3 regions of the Streptomyces sp. NPDC058864 genome follow, and region 1 is predicted to be linked to each of the others. Evidence: riboswitches for the same ligand, from Rfam matches in the RefSeq annotation. Region 1 holds a riboswitch; each other region holds the start of a gene.
What was found. Region 1 has a riboswitch for S-adenosylmethionine ahead of thrC (threonine synthase). Riboswitches for the same ligand answer to the same signal wherever they lie in the genome.
Positions count from the first base shown of each region.

Region 1 (7,672 bases):
TGTCTAGACCAATTTTCGAAGTGATCGCGCTCGACGCCCACGACGCCCGCGCGGCCCGCACGGGCGGCGCGGACCGCCTCGAACTGGTCACCGACATGGCTGCCGACGGCCTGACGCCGTCCCGGGAGACCTTCGCCGCCGTCCGCGCCGCGGTGGACATCCCGGTCCGGGTGATGCTGCGGGCCCGCGCCGACTTCGCCGTGGGCGGCACCCGCGAGGCGGACGCGCTCTGCGTGGCCGCGGCGGAGCTGCGCGGCGAGGGCGCCGACGAGTTCGTGCTCGGCTTCCTCGACGGCTCGGGCGTGCCGGACCTGGCGGCCGTGCGCCGGCTCGTCGACGCGATCGGTTCCGGGGCCCGCTGGACCTTCCACCGTGCCATCGACCACTCCGCCGACCGGGAGGCCGTGCGCTCGGCGGTGCGCGGGCTGCCCGGGCTGGACACCTTCCTCACCGCGGGCTCCGCACGCGGTGTGGACGACGGGCTCGGCCATCTGCTGGCGGAGGCGGGACGTCCCGGCGAGCCCCAGCTCATGGTGGGCGGCGGGCTCCGCGCCGAGCACCTGCCGCGGCTCCTCGCGGCCGGCATCGACGCCTTCCACGTCGGGGGCGCGGTGCGCCCCGGCGGCTGGGCCGGGCCGGTCGACCCGGAGGCGGTGCGCACCTGGCGCGAGCTGCTGGACGCGCCGGTCGCCGTCCCCTGACCGGACGTCACCCGGAAACGCCCGAGGGCGGTACCCCCTGCGGGGTACCGCCCTCGGTCTTCTGCCGTGGTGCGGAGTCCTGGTCCCGGAGGATCAGAAGTCCATGTCACCGCCGGGCATGCCGCCGCCGGCCGGGGCAGCGGCCTTCTCCGGCTTGTCCGCGATGACGGCCTCGGTGGTGAGGAAGAGCGCGGCGATGGAGGCCGCGTTCTGCAGCGCGGAGCGCGTGACCTTGGCGGGGTCGATGATGCCCTCGCCGATCAGGTCGACGTACTCGCCCGTGGCGGCGTTGAGGCCGTGACCCGGGGTCAGGTTGCGCACCTTCTCCACCACGACACCGCCCTCGAGGCCGGCGTTGACGGCGATCTGCTTCAGCGGGGCCTCCAGGGCCAGCTTCACGATCGACGCACCGGTCGCCTCGTCGCCGTCGAGCTCGAGCTTCTCGAAGACGTTGGACGCCTGGAGCAGGGCCACGCCACCACCGGCGACGATGCCCTCCTCGACGGCGGCCTTGGCGTTGCGCACCGCGTCCTCGATGCGGTGCTTGCGCTCCTTGAGCTCGACCTCGGTGGCGGCACCGGCCTTGATGACGGCCACGCCGCCGGCCAGCTTCGCCAGACGCTCCTGGAGCTTCTCGCGGTCGTAGTCCGAGTCGCTGTTCTCGATCTCGGCACGGATCTGGTTCACGCGGCCCTGGATCTGGTCCTGGTCCCCGGCGCCGTCCACGATCGTGGTCTCGTCCTTGGTGACGACGACCTTGCGGGCGCGGCCGAGCAGGTCGAGACCGGCGTTCTCCAGCTTGAGGCCGACCTCCTCGGAGATGACGGTGCCACCGGTGAGGATGGCGATGTCACCGAGCATGGCCTTGCGGCGGTCGCCGAAGCCCGGGGCCTTGACCGCGACGGACTTGAAGGTGCCGCGGATCTTGTTGACGACCAGGGTCGACAGGGCCTCGCCGTCGACGTCCTCGGCGATGATCAGCAGCGGCTTGCCCGACTGCATGACCTTCTCCAGCAGCGGGAGCAGGTCCTTCACCGCGGAGATCTTGGAGTTGACGATCAGGATGTACGGGTCGTCGAAGGACGTCTCCATACGCTCCAGGTCGGTGGCGAAGTACGCCGAGATGTAGCCCTTGTCGAAGCGCATACCCTCGGTGAGCTCCAGCTCCAGACCGAAGGTCTGGGACTCCTCGACGGTGATGACGCCTTCCTTGCCGACCTTGTCCATCGCCTCGGCGATGAGCTCGCCGATCTGCGGGTCGGCGGCGGAGATGGAGGCGGTGGAGGCGATCTGCTCCTTGGTCTCCACGTCCTTCGCCTGCTCGAGGAGAGCGGCGGAGACCGACTCGACGGCCTTCTCGATGCCGCGCTTCAGCGCCATCGGGTTGGCGCCGGCGGCGACGTTGCGCAGGCCCTCGCGGACCAGCGCCTGGGCGAGGACGGTCGCGGTCGTCGTGCCGTCACCGGCGACGTCGTCCGTCTTCTTCGCGACCTCCTTGACCAGCTCGGCGCCGATCTTCTCGTACGGGTCCTCGAGCTCGATCTCCTTGGCGATGGACACACCATCGTTGGTGATCGTGGGGGCGCCCCACTTCTTCTCGAGGACGACGTTGCGGCCCTTGGGGCCAAGGGTGACCTTGACGGCGTCGGCGAGCTGGTTCATCCCGCGCTCGAGACCGCGCCGTGCCTCCTCGTCGAACGCGATGATCTTGGCCATGTGAAGTGGTCCTCCCGGACTTGGGGTCCCCCCGCGGCACAGGGCTGCGGGGAAGGATTACTCCAGGACCGCGCCGGCGCCCGCGACGGACGGCCTGCCCTCCCGCCGGTTCCTTTCCGGCGGTCGTGCGGGCCTCACCCACTCGGTCCTTTGTCACTCTCAACGTCAGAGTGCTAACGCCAATGATTAGCACTCGCCCTAGGAGAGTGCAAGCCGCTTGGCCGTGGCCGTGGACAACCCGCAGGTCCGGGTCCGGGGGTGGCGGGACAGCACGAAGGCCCGCCCCCGTGCGGGGGGCGGGCCTCGACGCGTACGTTTGAGCGGCCGTACGCGAAAGTGCTCCGTGGCCGATGCGCGGCGCGTCAGCCGGCTGCGAGACGGACCATGTCCGCCTGCGGCCCCTTCTGGCCCTGCGAGATCTCGAACTCGACCCGCTGACCTTCCTCGAGGGTGCGGTAGCCGTCCATCTGGATCGCGCTGTAGTGCACGAAGACGTCCGCACCACCGTCGACCGCGATGAAGCCGTAGCCCTTCTCCGCGTTGAACCACTTGACGGTGCCCTGAGCCATTCCTAACTCCCCTATTGCTGGCCCTTCGCAGACCCGCACCTCGCGGACCCGGGTCAGACCTCACCCCCTACAGCCAAGGGGGCGTGCGCCGGAACGCGTCGACCGCGGCTGAATGTATCTGTCCGGACGCTGTCTGCAACAGGTCAATCGGACGAGAATTCCGGGCACAGGGAATCGGAAGAAGAGCCTGATCGGTGAATAATCCGGGGCAACTCGGACCGGACATAAGCCGCCAACGCGACAAACATCGCGTGAATTTGGCGATAAATCGTCGACAAGGCCGCCCCGGTAAAGGGGGCTTGCGCAGAGCGTTGCAGGGAGTTGCGGGCCGCTCAGGGCAACTGTACAGCCCTTCAACTACCGCTGAAGCACACAGGGGTGCCGGGACGTACCCGGCACCCCTGTCGCCCGCGGGCCGTGCGGCTCAGCAGCCCCCGGCCACCGCCGGGATGATCGAGACGGACGCACCCTCGCCCACCGAGGTCTGCAGGCCCTCGGAGAAGCGGACGTCGTCGTCGTTCACGTAGACGTTGACGAAACGGCGCAGTTTGCCCGTGTCGTCCAGGACCCGCGCGGAGATGCCGGGGTGGTTCAGCTCCAGCGAGTCGATGACCTCGGCCAGGGTGCCGCCCTCGGCCGGGACCTCGGCCCGGCCGCCGGTGTAGGTGCGGAGGATGGTCGGGATGCGGACGGTAGCGCTCATGATGCGGGGTTCACCTTCAGTCTGGGTCAGCCGGTGCGGTGGGGTCAGCCGGCCAGGCCGGCGGCGCGGAACGCGTCGAGGCTCGGGCGGATGGTGGCCGTGGGGCGGGAGGTCGGGGCGACGGCGTCCAGCGTCTTGAGGCCGTCGCCGGTGTTGAGGACGACGGTCTCCCCGGCCGGGTCGAGCTGCCCGGTCTCGATGAGCTTGCGCAGCACGCCGACCGTCACGCCGCCGGCCGTCTCGGCGAAGATGCCCTCGGTCCGGGCGAGCAGCTTGATGGCGTCCACCACCTGCTCGTCGGTGACGTCCTCCACGGCGCCGCCCGTACGCCGGGCGATGTCCAGCACGTACGGACCGTCGGCCGGGTTGCCGATGGCGAGCGACTTGGCGATGGTGTTCGGCTTCTGCGGACGCACCACGTCGTGGCCGGCCTTGAAGGCGGTGGAGACCGGGGAGCAGCCCTCGGCCTGGGCGCCGTAGATGCGGTACGGCTTCTCCTCCACCAGACCGAGCGCGATCAGCTCCCGCAGGCCCTTGTCGATCTTCGTCAGCTGCGAGCCGGAGGCGATCGGGATGACGATGTTGTCCGGCAGGCGCCAGCCCAGCTGCTCGCAGATCTCGTAGGCGAGCGTCTTGGAGCCCTCGCCGTAGTAGGGGCGCAGGTTGACGTTGACGAAGCCCCAGCCCTCGCCGATCGGGTCGCCGATCAGCTCGCTGCAGAAGCGGTTGACGTCGTCGTAGGTGCCCTCGATGCCGACCAGCTGACCGCCGTAGACCGCGGCCATGACGACCTTGCCCTCCTCCAGGTCGTGCGGGATGAACACGCAGGAGCGGAAGCCGGCCCGGGCGGCCGCGGCGCCCACGGCGCCGGCCAGGTTGCCGGTGGAGGAGCAGGACAGGGTGGTGAGGCCGAAGGTGCGGGCGGCCTCCAGGGCGATGGCGACGACCCGGTCCTTGAAGGAGTGGGTCGGGTTGCCGGAGTCGTCCTTGATGTGCAGGCCGCCGGTGACGCCCAGTTCGCGGGCGAGGTTGTCGGCCTTGACCAGCTTGGTGAAGCCCGGGTTGAGGTTGGGCTTGGAGGCCACGTCCGCGGGGACGGGCAGCAGCGGCGCGTAGCGCCAGATGTTGTCCGGCCCGGACTCGATCCGCTTGCGGAGGGTCTCGGGGTCGCCGCCCGGAAGGTCGTACGCCACTTCGAGCGGCCCGAAACAGGCCTCGCAGGCGAAGAGGGGCTCCAGCGGGAAGCGCTCGCCGCACTCGCGGCAGGAGAGCGCGGACGCGGGGCCGAAGGCGGAATCGGTGGACGCGGATGCAACGGATTGCGCAGCCATGTCAGGCGAGGCCCTTTCTCCTCATCTTCCTCACGACGCATCTCGCCGTGAGACGGAATTGGCACCTTCCCCACCTGGACCTCGCGGTCGGCGGGAGGGTTGCCGGGGCTTCAACGGGCCGTTCCCTCTGCCCCTCTGGATGAGCGGTATGGCGCCGGGCGCACTGCCCGGGCATTTGTCGGACGGGGCGCGATCACCGTGGACATACGATGGTCATGCCTCGTGTTCAAGACTGTAACCGACGACCTCGAACCTGGTCATGGGCCGTCCGTCCTGCGAGACGGGCAGAAACGGAGCAACCCGGTGCTCGACGAGGTGGCCGGCTGGCTGCAACGGCGGTCCTGGACCGCCGACCACAGGCCGCTGCCGCAACTGCTCGCCGCCAAGCGCGCCGCGGGCTCGCGCGGCACGGTCAGCGTCGTGCTGCCCGCCCTCGACGAGGAGGCCACGGTCGGGGAGATCGTCGGGACGATCCGCCGCGAGCTGATGAGCGAGGCGGTCCCGCTGGTCGACGAACTGGTCGTGCTGGACTCCGGGTCGACCGACCGCACGGCCGAGGTCGCGGCGGCCGCGGGCGCGGTCGTCGTCCACCGGGACGAGGTGCTCCCCCGGCTGCCCGCGCTGCCAGGCAAGGGCGAGGTGCTGTGGCGCTCGCTGCTCGTGACGCGCGGGGAGATCGTCTGCTTCGTCGACTCCGACCTGCGGGAGTTCGACGCGCGCTTCGTGTCGGGGATCGTCGGGCCGCTGCTCACGGACCCGGACCTGCAGCTGGTCAAGGCGATGTACGACCGGCCCCTGGAGACCGGCGGAACGGTCGTCCCGGCCGGCGGCGGCCGGGTGACGGAGCTGGTCGCGCGGCCGCTGCTCAACCTGCACTGGCCGCAGCTGGCCGGGTTCGTCCAGCCGCTGGGCGGCGAGTACGCGGCGCGGCGCTCGCTGCTGGAGCGGCTGCCGTTCCCCGTGGGGTACGGGGTGGAGCTCGGGCTGCTGGTGGACGCGCTCAACACGGTCGGGCTCGACGCGCTGGCCCAGGTCGACGTCGGCGTCCGGCACCACCGCCACCAGGACGGCCAGGCGCTGGGCCGCATGGCGGCGGCGATCTACCGGACGGCGCAGATCCGCTTGGCGCGGGGCCATCTCGTGCGGCCCGTCCTCACGCAGTTCGACCGTGCGCCGGGAGGCGGTTTCGAGCCGCGGGTCCACGAGGTCGCGACGGAGGAGCGCCCCCCGATGCGGACGGTCCCCGAGTACGCCCGCCGCCGCGCGGTGGCGTGACGCAGGGACCCGGTTGCGGGTCGGCCGCCCGCCGGAGGCCGGTGCCCGGCGTCCGGGGGTTGTGGGAAGTCGTTCCGCAAGGCGGAACAGGTCGGCACACCCCCACCACCGGCGTGAATACGCCAACGACACCCGCGGTACCGCACAGGTGCGGCGCCGTCGTGGGGCAAGCGGCCGACCCGCAACGGGTCACGGCCGGAAACCCCCGGCTGGGCTAGCTCGTACGTTTGCGGTCAGGCATGCGTGGCTAGGCTGGCCGCATGGTCGCATCGCATGCCGCGCGCGTTCTGGTCGCGTCCAACCGCGGCCCCGTGTCGTACAGCCTCCGCGAGGACGGCACGCTCACCTCCCGCCGCGGCGGCGGCGGACTCGTGTCGGGCCTGAGCGCGATCGGGCCGGACGCGGACGCCGTCTGGGTCTGCGCGGCCCTGGGCGAGGGGGACCGGGCCGCCGTGCTTCGCAGCACCGGGGGCACGGGCCGGCTGCCCACCGCCGACACCGGCGGCCAGCACGTACGGATGCTGGACATCCCGGCGGACACCTTCGCCTCGGCCTACAACGGCATCGCCAACTCGGTCCTGTGGTTCGTCCACCACATGCTGTTCCAGACCCCGCTGGAGCCCGTCTTCGACGAGGACTTCCGCGAGCAGTGGGCGGCGTACGTGGCGTACAACGCCGCCTTCGCCGACGCGCTCGCCGAAGAGGCCGGCCAGGGCGCGGCCGTGCTGGTGCAGGACTACCACCTGGCGCTGGTGCCGCAGCTGCTCCGCTCCCGCCGCCCGGACCTGCGCATCGGCCACTTCTCGCACACCCCGTGGGCCCCGCCGGACTACTTCCGCCTGCTGCCGGACGACGTCGCCGCGGAGGTGCTGAGCGGCATCCTCGGCGCCGACCGGGCGGGCTTCCTGACCCGCCGCTGGGCGGACGCCTTCGCCGCGTGCTGCGCCGACGTGCTGGGCGCGTCCGTCATCCGCGACGCGGGCAGCCTGACGATCACCCACCGGGGCCGCACCACGCGCATCGGGGTGCACGGCCTCGGCGCGGACGCCGACTTCCTGCGGGAGCGGGCGCACCGGCCGGACGTGGAGGAGCGCCTGGCGGCGCTGCGGGAGGCGGTCGGCGGCCCGGACCGCAAGGTCATCGTGCGCGTGGACCGCACCGAGCTGTCGAAGAACATCGTGCGCGGCCTGCTCGCGTACGCGCAGCTGCTGCGCGACCACCCCGAATGGCAGGGGCGCGTGGTGCACATCGCCTTCGCCTACCCCTCCCGCCACGACCTGGCCGTCTACCGGGAGTACACCGACGAGGTCTCCGACCTCGCCGAGGAGATCAACGAGGAGTTCGCGACGCCGGGCTGGCAGCCGGTGGTCATGCACG
Region 1 covers NZ_JBHYMQ010000008.1:125,575-133,246, forward strand. The annotation lists gene ACFW3D_RS09315 (copper homeostasis protein CutC) at 1-701, shown strand, start outside; gene groL (chaperonin GroEL) at 795-2,417, opposite strand; gene ACFW3D_RS09325 (cold-shock protein) at 2,780-2,986, opposite strand; gene ACFW3D_RS09330 (MoaD/ThiS family protein) at 3,411-3,689, opposite strand; gene thrC (threonine synthase) at 3,734-5,020, opposite strand; SAM riboswitch class I at 5,039-5,166, opposite strand; gene ACFW3D_RS09340 (glucosyl-3-phosphoglycerate synthase) at 5,324-6,295, shown strand; gene ACFW3D_RS09345 (alpha,alpha-trehalose-phosphate synthase (UDP-forming)) at 6,556-7,672, shown strand, end outside.

Region 2 (7,672 bases), on a different contig from region 1:
CCCAGCTCCACCCGACGGCCCGTCAGGTCACCATCGGCACGGACCGGCTGGCCGACGCCGCACGGTCCGGCTTCGACGTCGCCGCGGCCGCCGCACGACAGCACCCGGCCTGCGCCCTGCTGCCCCAGGAGGCCGACGCCCACGGCGTCGCGACCCTGGTGTGGCGCTCCGCCCGCCCCTTCCACCCGGGGCGGCTGCACGCGGCGCTGGAGGACCTCAGCTGCGCGGCCGCCCGCAGCCGCGGCCGCTTCTGGCTGGCCGACCACCCCGACACCCTGCTCTCCTGGGAGGCCGCCGGAGGCGCGCTGTGCATCGAGGACGTCGGTCCGTGGCTCGCCGCGCTCCCCGACGCGGCGTGGGAGATGGTGCCGCCCGAACGGCGCGTCGCGGCCGCCCTGGACTGGCACCCCGAGCACGGCGACCGCGGCCAGCACCTCACGTTCACCTCGCCCGGCCTCGACCGCGAGGGGCTCGCGGCCACCCTCGACCGGTGCCTGCTCACGGACGCCGAGTACGCGGCGGGACCGGACGGCTGGCGCCGGCTCCCCCACGCCTTCGACGGCTTCCTCGACCACGCGGCCTGAACCGCACACCGCGACGACGACAGGAGACAGCACCATGACGACCGTCCGCACCGGCACGACCAGGGACCGGAACAAGGGCAAGGGCAAGGACGCCCGCAAGACCCGGCCGAACCCGCTCTTCGCCGCGGGCATCGAGTACGTCGACTACAAGGACACCGACCTGCTGCGGAAGTTCATCTCCGACCGGGGCAAGATCCGCAGCCGGCGGGTCACCCGCGTCACCGCCCGCCAGCAGCGGGCCCTCGCCCGGGCCGTGAAGAACGCCCGCGAGATGGCCCTGCTGCCGTACGCCTCGCGCTGACCGCGCGCCCCACCCGCAGAGGAGAACCCCATGGCCGTACCCAAGCGCAAGACCTCCCGCAGCAACACCCGTCACCGCAGGGCCCGCTGGAAGGCCGAGGCTCCCCATCTGGTCCCCGTCACCGTGGACGGCCGCGAGCGGTTGGTGCCCGTCCACCTCGTCCGCGCCTTCCGGCGCGGACTGCTGCCCGGGCGGGACTGACGGCTCCGCACGGGACGGTCAGCGGCGCTGCCACTCCTCGGCCAGCAGCCGGTGGGACCGCACCCGGTCCGCGTGATCGTGGGTGATGGTCGTGACGATCAACTCGTCGGCCCCGGTGGCCTCCTGGAGCTGTTCCAGTTGGTCGGCCACGCGCTGCGGCGAGCCGACGAACCGGGTCCCGACGCGGTCGGCCACCAGCGCCCGGTCCGCCTCCGTCCACGGGTGGGCCCGGGCCTCGCCGGGGGTGGGGTACTCGATGGCGCCTTCGGCGGTACGGATGCTGCGCACCCACAGGCCGTATCCGGCGGCGAGTTCGCGGGCGGTCGCGTCGTCCTCGGCGACGACGACGTCGGCGGAGACGCCGACGTACGGCTTGTCGAGCACGCCGCCCGGGCGGAAGGCGGCGCGGTAGCCCTCGACCGCCTCCAGGACGCTGCCCGGGCTGACGTGGTAGTTCGCGGCGAACCGCAGGCCGTGGCGGCCGGCGACCTCGGCGCTCTGGCCGCCGCTGCTGCCGAGGATCCACACCTCGATGTCCGCGCCCTCCCCCGGCACGACGTGTGCCTCGACGCCGTCCGCCGAGCGGTAGGTGCCGCGCAGCAGCGCCAGGATGTCGTCGACCTGCTCCCCGTAGTCCTGGGAGCGGGCGCCGGGCTGCTGCAGCAGTTGCCGCTGCAGCGCGATGCGGGGTGAGCCGAGCAGGTGCTCGAAGGAGAACTTCGGCGGGATCCTGAGTCCGTTGGGCGTGCGCCCGTCCACGACGGGTGTCGTGGACGGCACCGGGTCCGGCGTGCCGCCCGGCGGGCGGCCGCCGGAGCGGCCGAGTCCCAGGTCGAGCCGCCCGGGGTGCAGGGCGTCGACGAGGCCGAACTCCTCGACGGTGGACAGGGCGGTGCGGTGGCCGAGCTGCACGGCCCCCGAGCCGAGCCGGATCGTGGAGGTCGCGGCCGCTGTGAGGGCCAGCAGGACGGCGGGCGAGGTGCCGGCGACACCGGGGTTGAGGTGGTGCTCGGCGAACCAGTAGCGGGCGTAGCCGGACTCCTCGGCCCGCCGGGCGAGGTCGACGCTGTTGCGCAGGGCCTGCGCGGCGGTGGAACCGGAGGAGATCGGCACGAGGTCGAGGACTCCGAGCGGTGCACGGGACACGATGGGCGTTCTCCTCAGCGGTGGGGGGCGGGTTCCGGCGGCGCCGTGACGGCGCGGAGGTTCACGACGCCGCCCGGGCCTCTGCCACGGCCGCGTCGGGGTGGGCGAGTCCGAGGTGGTCGCGCAGGGTGGTGCCCTCGTAGTCGGCGCGGAACACGCCCCGTTCCTGGAGCAGCGGGACGACGGTGCCGGCGAAGGTGTCCAGGCCGCCCGGGGTGACGTGCGGGACGAGGATGAAGCCGTCGGCGGCGTCGGCCTGCACGAAGTCGTCGATGGCCTTGGCGACGGTGGCCGGGGAGCCCACGAAGGACTGGCGGCTGCCCGTCTCGATGACCAGATCGCGGATCGACCACTTGTTCGCGGCGGCCAGCTCCCGCCACTCGCGGGCGGTGGTCAGCGGGTCGCGGTACATGCGCACCTGGGCGCGGCCGCGCGCCACGGTGTTCTCGCCGGGATCGGGGTCGACGTCCGGGAGCGGTCCGTCCGGGTCGTAGGCGGACAGGTCGCGGTTCCACACGAACTCCAGGTGCTTGATCGCGGTGGCCCCGCTGACCTGCTGCCGCCTTACCTCTCGGGCGAGTTCGGCCGCCTCCGCGTCGGTGTCGCCGAGGACGAAGGTCGCGGCGGGCAGGATCAGCAACTGCCCGGGGCTGCGACCGTACTTGGGCAGCCGGCCCTTGACGTCGCGGTAGAAGGCGCGGCCCTCCTCGAACGTGCTGTACCGGCTGAAGATGGCGTCCGCGTCGGCGGCGGCGAACTCCCGGCCCTCCTCGGAGTCTCCGGCCTGGAAGATCACGGGGCGCCCCTGGGGGCTGCGCGGGACGTCGAACTGTCCGTGGATGTCGAAGTGCTGACCTTGGTGCACGAAGGATCCGGCCCGCGCGTCGCGCAGGAAGGCGCCGGTCGCCCGGTCGGCGAGGATCTCGTCGCCGCCCCAGGAGTCGAAGAGCTCGCCCGCGGTGGCGAGGAACTCCCGCGCGCGGGAGTAGCGCTCCTCCTGGGGGAGGAATCCGCCGCGGCGGAAGTTCTCCCCGGTGAAGGCGTCCCAGGAGGTGACGACGTTCCACGCGGAGCGCCCCGCGGAGAGGTGGTCGAGGCTGGCGAACTGCCGGGCGACCTCGTAGGGCTCGTTGAAGGTGGAGTTGATGGTGCCGGTGAGTCCGATGCGTTCGGTGACGGCGGCGAGCGCGGCGAGGACCGTGAAGGTGTCGGGGCGGCCGACCACGTCCAGGTCGTGGATCCTGCCGCCCTGTTCGCGCAGCCGCAGGCCCTCGGCGAGGAACAGGAAGTCGAACTTGGCGCGTTCGGCGGTCCGGGCGAAGTGCGCGAAGGAGCCGAACTCGATGTGGCTGCCGGCCTGCGGGTCGCTCCACACGGTGGTGTTGTTGACCCCGGGGAAGTGGGCGGCCAGATGGATCTGCTTCAGGGGCTTGCTCATGGCGGTTCCTCCGGCTCAGGCGGTCGCGCTGGTGGCGGTGTAGCGGTTGGCGGGGCGGGGCAGCCCGAGCAGGCCGCGCAGGGTGCGGGCCTCGTAGGCGTCCCGGAACGCGCCGCGGCGCCGCAGTTCCGGGACGAGGCCCCGGGTGATCGCCGGCAGGTCGTGGCCGATCACTGCGGGGCGCAGCCGGAAGCCGGTCAGCCCGGCCCGCTGCCACTCCAGCAGCAGGTCGGCGAGGCCCCCGGGAGTGCCGGCGAAGACCCTCGCGTCGCTGGTGTACGGCGTGCCGGCGAGTCCGTCGAGCCGGTCCAGGCGGGCCCGCGCCGCGGCGGCGTCCTCGTCGAGCAGGACCACGAGATCACCGAAGACGTGCAGGGTCTCGCGCTCGCGGCCGGCGTCCTGCTGCGCTGCGCGGATCTCGGCGACGATCACCCGGGCCTGGTCGCCGTCGTGCGGGGTGACGTATCCGATGTCGGCGGAGCGGGCGACGAGCCGGAACGGCACGCCGCTGTGGGCGAGGGCGCTGACGACGGGCTGACCCTGGGGCGGCCGGGGTGTGATGGAGGGACCCTTGACACTGAAGTACGGGCCGTCGAAGTCGATGTAGTGGAGCTTGTCGCGGTCGATGAAGCGGCCGGTGGCGACATCGCGGATCTCCGCGTCGTCCTCCCAGCTGTCCCAGAGCCGGCGCACCACCTCGACGTGGTCGGCCGCCTCCTCGAAGAGGCCGGTCACCAGCTCGCGTACCGCCGGGGTGTCCAGGTCCTCGACGCCGAACGGGGGGATGACGCGCCTGCCGAAGTGCGCGGCCTCGTTCCGCCTGGCCGAGACCTGGACGCGCAGACCGGCCCGGCCGGTGCTCACGTAGTCGAGGGTGGCGATGGCCTTGGAGAGGTGGAACGGCTCGGTGTGCGTGGCGACCACCGTCGGCACGAGACCGATGTGCCGGGTCAGGGGAGCCACGCGCGCGGCGACCAGGACGGCGTCCAGGCGGCCGCGCACCTGGTCGGTGCGTCCGTCGGGCTCGGTGGGGTGGGAGGACTGCGGGCCGAGGGAGTCCTCGATCGTCACGAAGTCGAGCAGCCCCCGCTCGGCCTCGGTGACCACGTCCTGCCAGTAGCGGGCGGTGAGCAGTTCACGGGGCCGGGCCTCCGGCTCACGCCAGGCGGCCGGGTGCCAGCCGGCCCCGTCGAGGGCCACGGCGAGGTGCAACGGGGCGTGCGGCGACGGTTCGGTCATGGGGGACTCCAGCGGATCGGTACGCCCCGGTCGCGCACGCGGCGGCGGCACCCCGCCGGGATCGGGTGCCGGCGGGCGTGGCGAGAGGGCGGAGAGGCGGGCGGAGCGGGCATGTGCGGGAGGGCGCGCCACCGCGTCAGCGGCGGTGGCGGGCGCCGGGGTTCAGGAAGCCGTCAGCCTTGACAGAGGGCGCGACAGGGCGCGGTACACGCGCGACAGGAGGCGCCGTGGACGGGGAGCGCGGCGAGGGGGAGCCGTGGATGCGACGGGACGCGGCCGTGGGGCCGCCGTGCGGCCGTCCCCGGGGCTGCGTGCATCGTCGTCACCGTCGCCGTTCCGCCCCGCGGGGCCTCGCGTTCACCGTCGTCATCGGACGTACGGTCCGGTCGTCGTCCGGGGCGCCGCACCGCGACGCGGAGGTCGCCGGCCGGCGAGCCCGGGTTCATGCCGGAGCTCATGCCCGATCTGCGGCGTAAGTTAGGCACGGCCCGCGGGGAATGTCAACGACGCCGTCTCACATCGTGAGCGGTGTCATGAGACGTGAACGACCGCCTTGACGCACGGGGTTTGACGACTCGACACTGATGGGCAGGTCACGATCGTCAGCGCCCCCCGACGCCGCTCCGCGGCACGGTGGGTCATCGGCCCCGGCCCGCTGACCGGCAACCCTCACATCGCGGTGGGGTGCCCCGGGTGACGACCTGGTCCCGCCGGTGCGGCGGGGCAAGCGCGGTCCCGCGTCCAGCGGGCCCCGAGCCGGGGAGGTGGACATGCCCAGGGCACGAGCCCTTCTCCTCACCCGCCGCCTGCACATCGACTTCCTCCGCGTCTGCAGCTCGTCCGGCACGGCCGGCTGACCCCCGCTCAGGACCTTCGGCCGTCCCGCCGCCGGTGCCCATGGGGCGACCGGTGGCCCCGCCACGCCTTGGAGAGCGCATGACCGAGACGACGATCCCGCAGGACCCCGGCCTCCACGTCTCCTGTTCCGCACTGCCGCGCACGTCCCGCCCCGACCGCTTCCGCAGCCGCATCGGAGTGGACCTGGCCGGTGGCTTCTATCCGGCGCCGCGCCGCTACGAGTTGTTCCTGTCACCGGGGTGCCCGCTCTCGCAGCGGGTCGCCATCACCCTCGACCTGCTGGGGCTGCGGGACTCCGTCGTCACGACGCCCGTCCCGGCAGGGGCGGCCGGCGACACGGCGACCGCGGCACTGCGCAGGGCGTACGAGGCCACGTGGCACCGCTACGACGGGCCGCTCACCGTGCCCGCGCTGTGCGACCGGTGGACCGGACGGGTCGTCAGCAACCACACCCCGGACATCCTCGGGGACCTCGCGGGCCGCCTCGGCGCCGAGGTGTGCGGCTCCGGGACCCCGCTGTGTCCACCGGCGCTCCTGACCGACATCGAGGCCGTCCGGCACACGGTCGACTCGGGTATCACGCGGGCCGTGCAACCGGCCGCGGACGGTGCGCCGCCCGACCGGGACACGGCCCTGCGGACCGTGCACGCCGCGCTCGGACTGCTGGAGCACCGGCTGGCCCACGGCGGGCCCCACGTACTGGGCGCACAGCTGACCGCCGCGGACATCGACGTGTGGGTGGCCCTCGCCCACCTGGCGAAGGACCTGCTCTCCCCCTACGGCCACCTCACGGCGTACCTCGCCCGGCTGGACGCGCACCCGGCCTTCCACGCACAACGGACGGCCGCCCCGCTCGCGCCTGTCGCCTGACGCACGGGCCGTCCCCGCTCCCACCGTACGGGGCTGGAGCGGGGACGGCCCCGGGGCGCGCGCCGGCCCGCTCAGGCGTCCTCGGCCGGAAGGGCGTACAGGCCGGGGAGGTTGACCACGATCGCCTCCTGGGTGCTGCGGGCGATGACGACCACGGCCTCCTCCGCGGGGTCCGGGTTCTCCTCGCGGTGCGGCACGAACGGGGGGACGAAGACGTAGTCGCCCGGCGCGGTGCGCAGGCGCACTTCCTCGGGCGCGTCGCCCGAGTCGTCGAGGAAGACGAACTCGGGGTGCCCGCTCACCACGTAGATCGCGGTCTCGGACTCGCCGTGGTGGTGGTCGGAGGACGAGGTCGCCGGGGCCACGTGGGTCTGCCCCAGCCACAGCTTCTCCGACCCCACGGTCCGCCCGCTGACGGCGGCGAACCTGCGCATCCCGCCGGTCTGCGCGGTCTCCCCGTCCAGGGCGTCCGCGCGGATGTGGTGCAGCCGCGTGTGCAGGGGCGCCGCCCCGTGCCCGGGCGCGTCGTGGAGATGGGGGTGGAAGCCTTCACCGGGGTTCGTCAGGGGCTCGCTCATGGCCGGGACGCTAGGGCGGCCCCGAAAAGGATGTCAAGAAGTGTCCTTTGGGGTTCACCTGCGGCAATGCTGCCGCAATGTACGGGCGCGGCGGCGGAACCCCCGGGCCGTACGGGCGGGTTCGGGCATGATGGGCCCATGCACATCTCCGCGAAGGCGGACTACGCCACGCGGGCTCTGCTGGAGCTCGCCTGTGAGCCTGCCCGCCCCCTGACCTGCGAGGCCATCGCCTCCGCGCAGCAGATCCCGTTCCGCTTCCTGAAGTCCGTGGTGGGCGAGCTGCGCAGGGCCGGGCTGGTGCGCAGCCAGCGCGGCTGCGAGGGCGGCTACTGGCTCGGCCGGCCCGCCGGCGAGATCACCCTCCTGGACGTGGCACGCGCCGTGGACGGCGAGTTGATCACCCTGCGGGGCGAGTCGCTGGCCGGGCTCGGCTACCCCGGTCCGGCGGCCGGTCTGC
Region 2 covers NZ_JBHYMQ010000044.1:21,670-29,341, reverse strand. The annotation lists gene ACFW3D_RS27850 (CobW family GTP-binding protein) at 1-584, shown strand, start outside; gene rpsR (30S ribosomal protein S18) at 619-885, shown strand; gene rpmF (50S ribosomal protein L32) at 916-1,086, shown strand; gene ACFW3D_RS27835 (LLM class flavin-dependent oxidoreductase) at 1,105-2,232, opposite strand; gene ACFW3D_RS27830 (NtaA/DmoA family FMN-dependent monooxygenase) at 2,294-3,670, opposite strand; gene ACFW3D_RS27825 (LLM class flavin-dependent oxidoreductase) at 3,686-4,909, opposite strand; SAM riboswitch class IV at 5,258-5,371, opposite strand; SAM riboswitch class IV at 5,542-5,645, shown strand; gene ACFW3D_RS27820 (glutathione S-transferase C-terminal domain-containing protein) at 5,846-6,637, shown strand; gene ACFW3D_RS27815 (cupin domain-containing protein) at 6,709-7,215, opposite strand; gene ACFW3D_RS27810 (RrF2 family transcriptional regulator) at 7,354-7,672, shown strand, end outside.
Region 2: another riboswitch for S-adenosylmethionine. It lies ahead of ACFW3D_RS27820 (glutathione S-transferase C-terminal domain-containing protein); the one in region 1 lies ahead of thrC (threonine synthase).

Region 3 (7,672 bases), on a different contig from region 1:
GGCGGTCAGATCTTCGAGTACACCAACCTGGTCAAGGAGGACGGCCTCTCGCTCTCCTCCGACCCGTACGGTTCGGTGTTCTACCTGACCACCGGATTCCACGGTCTGCACGTGACGGGTGGTCTCATCGCCTTCCTGCTGGTCCTGGGACGGACCTACGCGGCACGGCGGTTCACCCACGAGCAGGCCACCGCGGCCATCGTCGTGTCCTACTACTGGCACTTCGTCGATGTCGTCTGGATCGGCCTCTTCGCCACGATCTACCTGATCAAGTAGTCGGACCCCCGCGCCGGTTGCGCACACGGTCACGACATCCAGAACCATCGACGCAAGAGATCCTGACACCGGGGTAATCCGTGAAAAAGCTCTCCGCACGACGGCGCCACCCGCTGGCGGCGCTCGTCGTCCTACTTGTCGCGCTCACGGCCATCGGGGGGCTGTACGCCGCGCTCGCGCCGGCGCCCAAGGCGCAGGCGGACGACAGCTCGCAGTCCCTCGCCATCGAAGAGGGCAAGAAGCTGTACACCGTCGGCTGCTCCAGCTGCCACGGTACGTCCGGGCAGGGCGGCAGTGACGGCCCCAGCCTCGTCGGCGTCGGCTCCGCGGCCGTGGACTTCCAGGTCGGCACCGGTCGCATGCCGGCCCAGCAGCCCGGCGCCCAGGTGCCGCGCAAGAAGGTCATCTACGACCAGAAGCAGATCGACCAGATCGCGGCGTACATCGCCTCGCTGGGCCCCGGCCCGGTCACGCCCACCGAGGAGCAGTACGACCCGGCCGGCGCCGACGCCGCGCGCGGCGGGGAGCTGTTCCGCACCAACTGCGCCCAGTGCCACAACTACCAGGGCAAGGGCGGTGCGCTGACACACGGCAAGTACGCGCCGACGCTCGAGGGCGTCAGCAACAAGCACCTGTACGAGGCCATGCTGACCGGCCCGCAGAACATGCCGTCCTTCCCCGACACGACGATGCCGGAGGAGAACAAGCGGGAGATCATCGCGTACCTCGACGCTGTCAACGGCGAGGGCGCGCCGAGCCCCGGTGGCATGTCGCTGGGCAGCCTCGGCCCGGTCACCGAGGGTCTCTTCGGCTGGATCTTCGGCCTCGGCGCCCTGATCGCCTGCGCCATTTGGCTCGCGGCCCACACCACCAAGGCGAAGAAGTCATGAGTCAGGACATGTCAGAAGAGAACCTGCCGGACAGGCCGGCACACGAGGGCGGCGGCCAGGTCGCGACCGCGGAGAACCCGTTCGCGGACCCGGGTCTCCCGGCCCACCTGCCGCGCCGCCAGGACATCGACGAGAAGGCCGCGAAGTCCTCCGAGCGCACGGTGGCCTTCCTGTTCACCGTGTCGATGCTCGCCACGCTGGGCTTCATCGCCAGCTTCGTGGCCATCCCGATCGACAAGATCGTCTACATCTGGCCGCTGGGCCACATCAGCGCGCTGAACTTCGCGCTGGGTATGACCCTCGGCGTCTCGCTCTTCGCCATCGGCGCCGGCGCGGTCCACTGGGCCCGCACGCTGATGTCGGACGTCGAGATCGCCGGCGACCGCCACGCGATCGCGGCGAGCCCCGAGGTCAGCGCCCAGGTCAAGGCCGACTTCGCCACCGGCGCCGTCGAGAGCCAGATCGGCCGCCGCAAGCTGATCCGCAACACCATGCTCGGCGCGCTGACCCTGGTGCCGCTCTCCGGTGTGTTCCTGCTGCGCGACCTCGGCCCGCTGCCGGAGGACAAGCTCCGCCACACGCTGTGGTCCAAGGGCAGGCTGCTGATCAACCAGAACACCAACAAGCCGCTGCGTCCCGAGGACGTTGCCGTCGGCTCGCTGACCTTCGCCGTGCCCGAGGGCCTGGAGGAGGAGCAGCACGACTACCAGGAGCAGCTCGCCAAGGCGGCCCTGATGATCGTCCGCATCCAGCCGGACGACATCAAGGACAAGAAGTCCCGCGAGTGGGCGCACCAGGGCATCCTGGCGTTCTCCAAGATCTGCACCCACGTCGGCTGCCCGATCAGCCTCTACGAGCAGCAGACGCACCACGTGCTCTGCCCCTGCCACCAGTCGACGTTCGACCTGTCCGACGGTGCCCGGGTGATCTTCGGCCCCGCCGGTCACGCCCTGCCGCAGCTGCACATCAGCGTGAACGGCGAGGGTTACCTCGAGGCACTGGGCGACTTCGATGAGCCCGTGGGCCCGGCCTTTTGGGAGCGTGGATGAGCACCAACACGAGCGCGAGCGCGAAGCCGCGCGGAAAGGCGCCCGCCGGCGAACGTGTCGCCGACTGGGCCGACGGCCGGCTGGGCATCTACAGCCTGAGCAAGGCCAATCTGCGGAAGATCTTCCCGGACCACTGGTCCTTCATGCTGGGCGAGATCTCCCTCTACAGCTTCATCATCGTCATCCTGACCGGCGTCTACCTGACGCTGTTCTTCCACCCGGCGATGAACGAGGTCGTCTACGACGGCTCCTACGCGCCGCTGCAGGGCATCACGATGTCCGAGGCGTACGCGTCGACCCTGCACATCAGTTTCGACGTGCGCGGCGGTCTGCTGGTCCGGCAGATCCACCACTGGGCGGCCATCGTCTTCGTGGCCGCGATGCTCGTGCACATGATGCGCATCTTCTTCACCGGTGCGTTCCGCAAGCCGCGCGAGATCAACTGGGTCTTCGGCTTCTTGCTGCTCTTCCTCGGCATGTTCGACGGCTTCATGGGCTACTCGCTGCCGGACGACCTGCTGTCGGGCACCGGCATCCGCTTCATGGAAGGCGCCGTGCTGTCCGTGCCGATCGTCGGCACGTACCTCTCGTTCTTCCTCTTCGGCGGTGAGTTCCCCGGCACCGACATCGTGCCGCGGTTCTACACGATCCACGTGCTGCTGATCCCGGGCATCATGGCGGGCCTGCTGGTGGCCCACCTGATCCTGGTCTTCTACCACAAGCACACGCAGTGGGCCGGCCCCGGCAAGACGGAGAAGAACGTCGTCGGCATGCCGTTCTTCCCGGTCTACACGGCCAAGGCGGGCGGCTTCTTCTTCGTGGTCTTCGGTGTCATCGCGGCCATGTCCGCGCTGGTCTCCGTGAACCCGGTGTGGGCCTACGGTCCCTACCGGCCGGACCAGGTGTCGACCGACGCCCAGCCCGACTGGTACATGGGCTTCTCCGAGGGCCTGATCCGCATCATGCCGGGCTGGGAGATCAACCTCTGGGGCCACACGCTCGTCCTGGGCGTGTTCATCCCGCTGGTGATCTTCCCGCTGGTCCTGGGCTTCATGGGTGTCTACCCGTTCCTGGAATCCTGGGTCACCGGTGACAAGCGCGAGCACCACCTGCTCGACCGCCCGCGCAACCGCCCCGTCCGCACGGGCATCGGCGCCGCCTGGATCAGCCTCTACCTGATCCTGCTCGTCGGCGGCGGCAACGACCTCTTCGCGACCCGCTTCCATCTGTCGATCAACGCGATCACCTGGGTGGTCCGGATCTCGTTCTTCGTGCTGCCGGTGCTGGTCTTCTTCGTCACCAAGCGGATCTGCCTGGGTCTGCAGCGGCGCGACCGGGACAAGGTGCTGCACGGTCGCGAGACCGGCATCATCAAGCGGCTCCCGCACGGTGAGTTCATCGAGATCCACGAGCCGCTGGAGCAGGGCGCGCTGTTCAAGCTCACCCAGCACGAGCAGCCCAAGCCGCTCGACATCGGCCCCGAGGTCGACGAGAACGGCGTGGAGAAGAAGGTCGGCCCCACGGCGAAGCTGCGCGCGAAGCTGTCCCGCGGCTACTACGGCGAGGGAACGCAGATCGACAAGCCCACGGTCGAGGAGTACGAGGAGATCACGAGCGGCCACGGTCACCACTGATCACTGAAGCTGTGCCACCGGGCAGGGCCCCGTCCATCCGATGGACGGGGCCCTTTCCCGTTCCCCCGCGCCGATAGGCTGGAGCCGAAGGTTTCCCGCCGCACGTCAGACCCCATGGAGTGGACCATGAGCGTTGTGAACCCCGCCGGAGGCGCATCAGTGGCGGGCGGCTCCTGGCCCGACGTCCTGGGCGCGCTGCTGAACGGCAAGGACCTGACGGCCGCGGAAACGGCGTGGGCGATGGACCGGATCATGAGCGGGGAGGCCTCGGACGCCCAGGTCGCCGGTTTCATGGTGGCCCTGCGCGCCAAGGGGGAGACCGTCGAGGAGGTCACCGGCCTCGTCGAGTCGATGTACGCGCACGCGACGCCGCTGCACGTCCCGGGTCCCGCCGTGGACATCGTCGGCACGGGCGGCGACCGCGCCAGGACGGTGAACATCTCCACGATGTCCGCCATCGTCATCGCCGGCGCGGGCGCCAAGGTCGTCAAGCACGGCAACCGCGCGGCCAGCAGCGCCAGCGGCGCCTCCGACGTCCTGGAGAAGCTGGGCATCAACCTGGACCTGCCCGCCGACCGCGTGGCGAAGGTCGCCGAGGACACCGGGATCACCTTCTGCTTCGCGGCGAAGTTCCACCCCGCGATGCGGTTCGCCGCCCCGGCCCGCCGCGACCTGGGCATCCCCACCTCGTTCAACATCCTCGGCCCGCTGACCAACCCGGCCCGGGTGGGGGCCTCCGCCGTGGGGTGCTTCGACACCCGGATGGCCGGTCTGATCGCCGGTGTGCTGGCCCGCCGCGGCTCCTCCGCGCTGGTGTTCCGCGGCGACGACGGGCTGGACGAGCTCACCGTCACCGCCACCTCGCAGGTGTGGGTGGTGCGTGACGGGAAGGTCGAGCAGGAGTCCTTCGACCCGCGCGACGTCGGCATCGAACTGGTGCCGATCGAGGCGCTGCGGGGCGCGGACGCCGCGTACAACGCCGACGTGGCCCGGCGGCTGCTGGCCGGCGAGACCGGCCCGGTCCGTGACGCGGTGCTGCTCAACTCGGCGGCCGCGCTGGTGGCGCTGGAGGGCGCGGGCGGTCCGCTGACCGACCGGCTCGCGGCCGGGATCGCCCGGGCGGCCGAGTCGATCGACTCGGGGGCGGCCGCGCGCACGCTCGAGCGGTGGGCCGCGGCAACGCACGCGTAGTCACCGGGAACACCGCGGAGGGCCGGGGCAGTTGCCCCGGCCCTCCGTGCCGTCCGCCGCGGGGCGGACCGTCCGGGATGCGGACCGCGGCTTGCGGCGCCGCGCCCGTGTGGCATGATGCTGCGCAGGTCACGAGTGACAGCGAAACGGCCCCGGCCCGCTGTCCGGCAACCCTCCTTCCGTGGCGGGGTGCCCCGGGTGATGACCAGGCCGCAGGCAGCGAGGTCTGCGGCAAGCGCGGTCAGAGGAGTTCCTCCATGAGCAAGCGAATGCGCTAGGGCCTCGGGGCCCTCAGCCGTCTTCCCACCCTCCCCGGGCGTCCGCCCGTCGTGCCGAGGGCTTTCCCGTCATCACTGACGTACCTTCACTCCCGCCTGCTCCCAGGAGACTTCGCCATGTCGCCGCGCCCTGCCCTGCCCTCGTCCGTCCACGCCCCGCTGCCCGTCCTCGGACGCGAGGTCCTCGTGCCGCTCGTGACCGGGGGCGAGGTGGGTTACGCCGCCCTCGACTACGCGGCCAGCGCGCCCGCGCTGCAGCGGGTCTGGGACGACGTCGCCGCCTACGCGCCCTACTACGGCAGTGTCCACCGGGGGGCCGGCTACCTCTCGCAGCTGTCGACGGACCTGTTCGAGCAGAGCCGGGCCACGGTCGCGGAGTTCCTCGGCTGTCGCCCCGGCGACCAGGTGATCTTCACCCGGTCGACCACCGACTCGCTGAACCTGCTGGCCGCCGCGGTGCCGGCCGGTACGAGCGTGTTCGTCTTCGAGACCGAGCACCACGCGTCCCTGCTGCCGTGGCGGGACGCCGACGTCACCTACCTCGGCGCCCCCCGCACCCCGGACGAGGCGGTGGCGGCGCTGGAGCGGGCGCTGGCCGCCCGGGCGGCGGACGGACCGGCGCTGGTCTGCGTGACCGGGGCGTCCAACGTCACCGGCGAGCTGTGGCCGGTGCGGGAGCTGGCCGCGGCGGCCCACGCGCACGGCGCCCGCATCGTGCTGGACGCGGCGCAGCTCGCCCCGCACCACCCGGTGGACATCGCGGAACTCGACGTGGACTGGGTGGCCTTCTCCGGGCACAAGCTGTACGCGCCGTTCGGCTCTGGAGTGCTCGCAGGCCGCGCCGACTGGCTGCGCGCGGCCGAGCCCTACCTGGCCGGCGGCGGCGCCTCCCGGCGGGTGGCCCGGCGAGCGGACGGCGGGGTGGACGTCGACTGGCACACCACGGCCGCCCGGCACGAGGCCGGCTCGCCCAACGTCATCGGCGCCTACGCGATCGCCTCGGCCTGCCGGGCGCTGACGGAGGCCGGCTTCGACGGGCTGGTCGAGCGGGAGCAGGCGCTGGTGGCCCGGGTGCGGGCCGGACTGGCGCAGGTGCCCGAGGTGAAGGTGCTCTCGCTGTTCGGCGACGACGCCCCCCGGGTCGGCGTCATCTCCTTCGTCGTCGAGGGCTGGAACAGCTCGCACTTCGCTGCGGCGCTCTCCGCCGAGTACGGGATCGGCGTGCGCGACGGCCTCTTCTGCGCGCACCCCCTGGTGCGCACCCTGCTCGGCGGCACCGACCGGGAGCCGGGCGAGTGCGGGGCCCCCGAGGCCGCCCCGGGCGAACCTTCGCTCAACGCCATCCGGGTCTCCTTCGGCGCGGGCACCCCGGACGAGCACGTGGAACGCTTCGTCGACGCGGTGCGCGAGCTCGTGACGGAGGGCGCCAAGTGGCGTTACCGCACCGAGGACGGCCGCTGCGTGCCGGACCGGGACCAGGCCCTGGCCCAGTCCCCGGCCCAGGGCTAGGCGTCCAGGCCGATGGCGAAGGCCGTCTCGAGGTCGTGCTGGGAGTAGGTGCGGAACGCCACGTGCGTGTCCGTGGCCTCGACGCCGGGGATCTTGCTGATCCGGCCCGGGATGACGTCCGCGAGCTCGTCGTGCCGGGCCACCCGCACCATGGCGACCAGGTCGTACGTTCCCGTGACGGAGTAGACCTCGCTGACGCTGTCGAGCGCGGCGATGGACTCCGCGATCTCGGGGATACGGTCGACGCTGGTCTTGATGAGCACGATCGCGGTGATCACGGTTGCGGGTCTCCTTGGGTCGCCCTTGCTGCGGGCTCAAGCTTAGGCGTTGCGCGGTAGCACACCCACGCGCACAGGAAGCCGAAGACGAAGCCGGTGATGTGGGCCAGGTAGGCCACCCCGGGACCCGTCTGCTGGATCTCGCCGGCGAGCCACTGCAGCACGAACCAGAAGATCAGCACCATCCAGGCCGGGAAGCGCAGCGGCAGGAAGAAGAGGAAGGGGAAGACGCTGGTCACCCGGGCCTTGGGGTAGAGGTAGAGGTACGCGCCGAGCACCCCGGAGATCGCCCCGGACGCACCGACCAGGGTCTGGGTGGAGGAGGAGTGCCCGAGCGCGTAGCCGTACGTCGCCAGGTAGCCCGAGGCGATGTAGAAGAACAGGAAGCGGAAGCGGCCCATGCGGTTCTCGACGTTGTCGCCGAAGACCCAGAGGAAGAGCATGTTGCCGAGCAGGTGGAACCAACCGCCGTGGACGAACAGCGCGGTGAGCACCGACACGAAGGGCGGGACGGCGAAGGACCGCAGCGGCGGGCAGCCGTCCGGCATCGGCACCTGCGCCAGGGGG
Region 3 covers NZ_JBHYMQ010000086.1:21,977-29,648, forward strand. The annotation lists gene ctaE (aa3-type cytochrome oxidase subunit III) at 1-276, shown strand, start outside; gene qcrC (cytochrome bc1 complex diheme cytochrome c subunit) at 357-1,166, shown strand; gene qcrA (cytochrome bc1 complex Rieske iron-sulfur subunit) at 1,175-2,215, shown strand; gene qcrB (cytochrome bc1 complex cytochrome b subunit) at 2,212-3,849, shown strand; gene trpD (anthranilate phosphoribosyltransferase) at 3,976-5,040, shown strand; SAM riboswitch class IV at 5,168-5,284, shown strand; gene ACFW3D_RS37380 (aminotransferase class V-fold PLP-dependent enzyme) at 5,436-6,827, shown strand; gene ACFW3D_RS37385 (Lrp/AsnC family transcriptional regulator) at 6,824-7,105, opposite strand; gene ACFW3D_RS37390 (rhomboid family intramembrane serine protease) at 7,102-7,672, opposite strand, start outside.
Region 3: another riboswitch for S-adenosylmethionine. It lies ahead of ACFW3D_RS37380 (aminotransferase class V-fold PLP-dependent enzyme); the one in region 1 lies ahead of thrC (threonine synthase).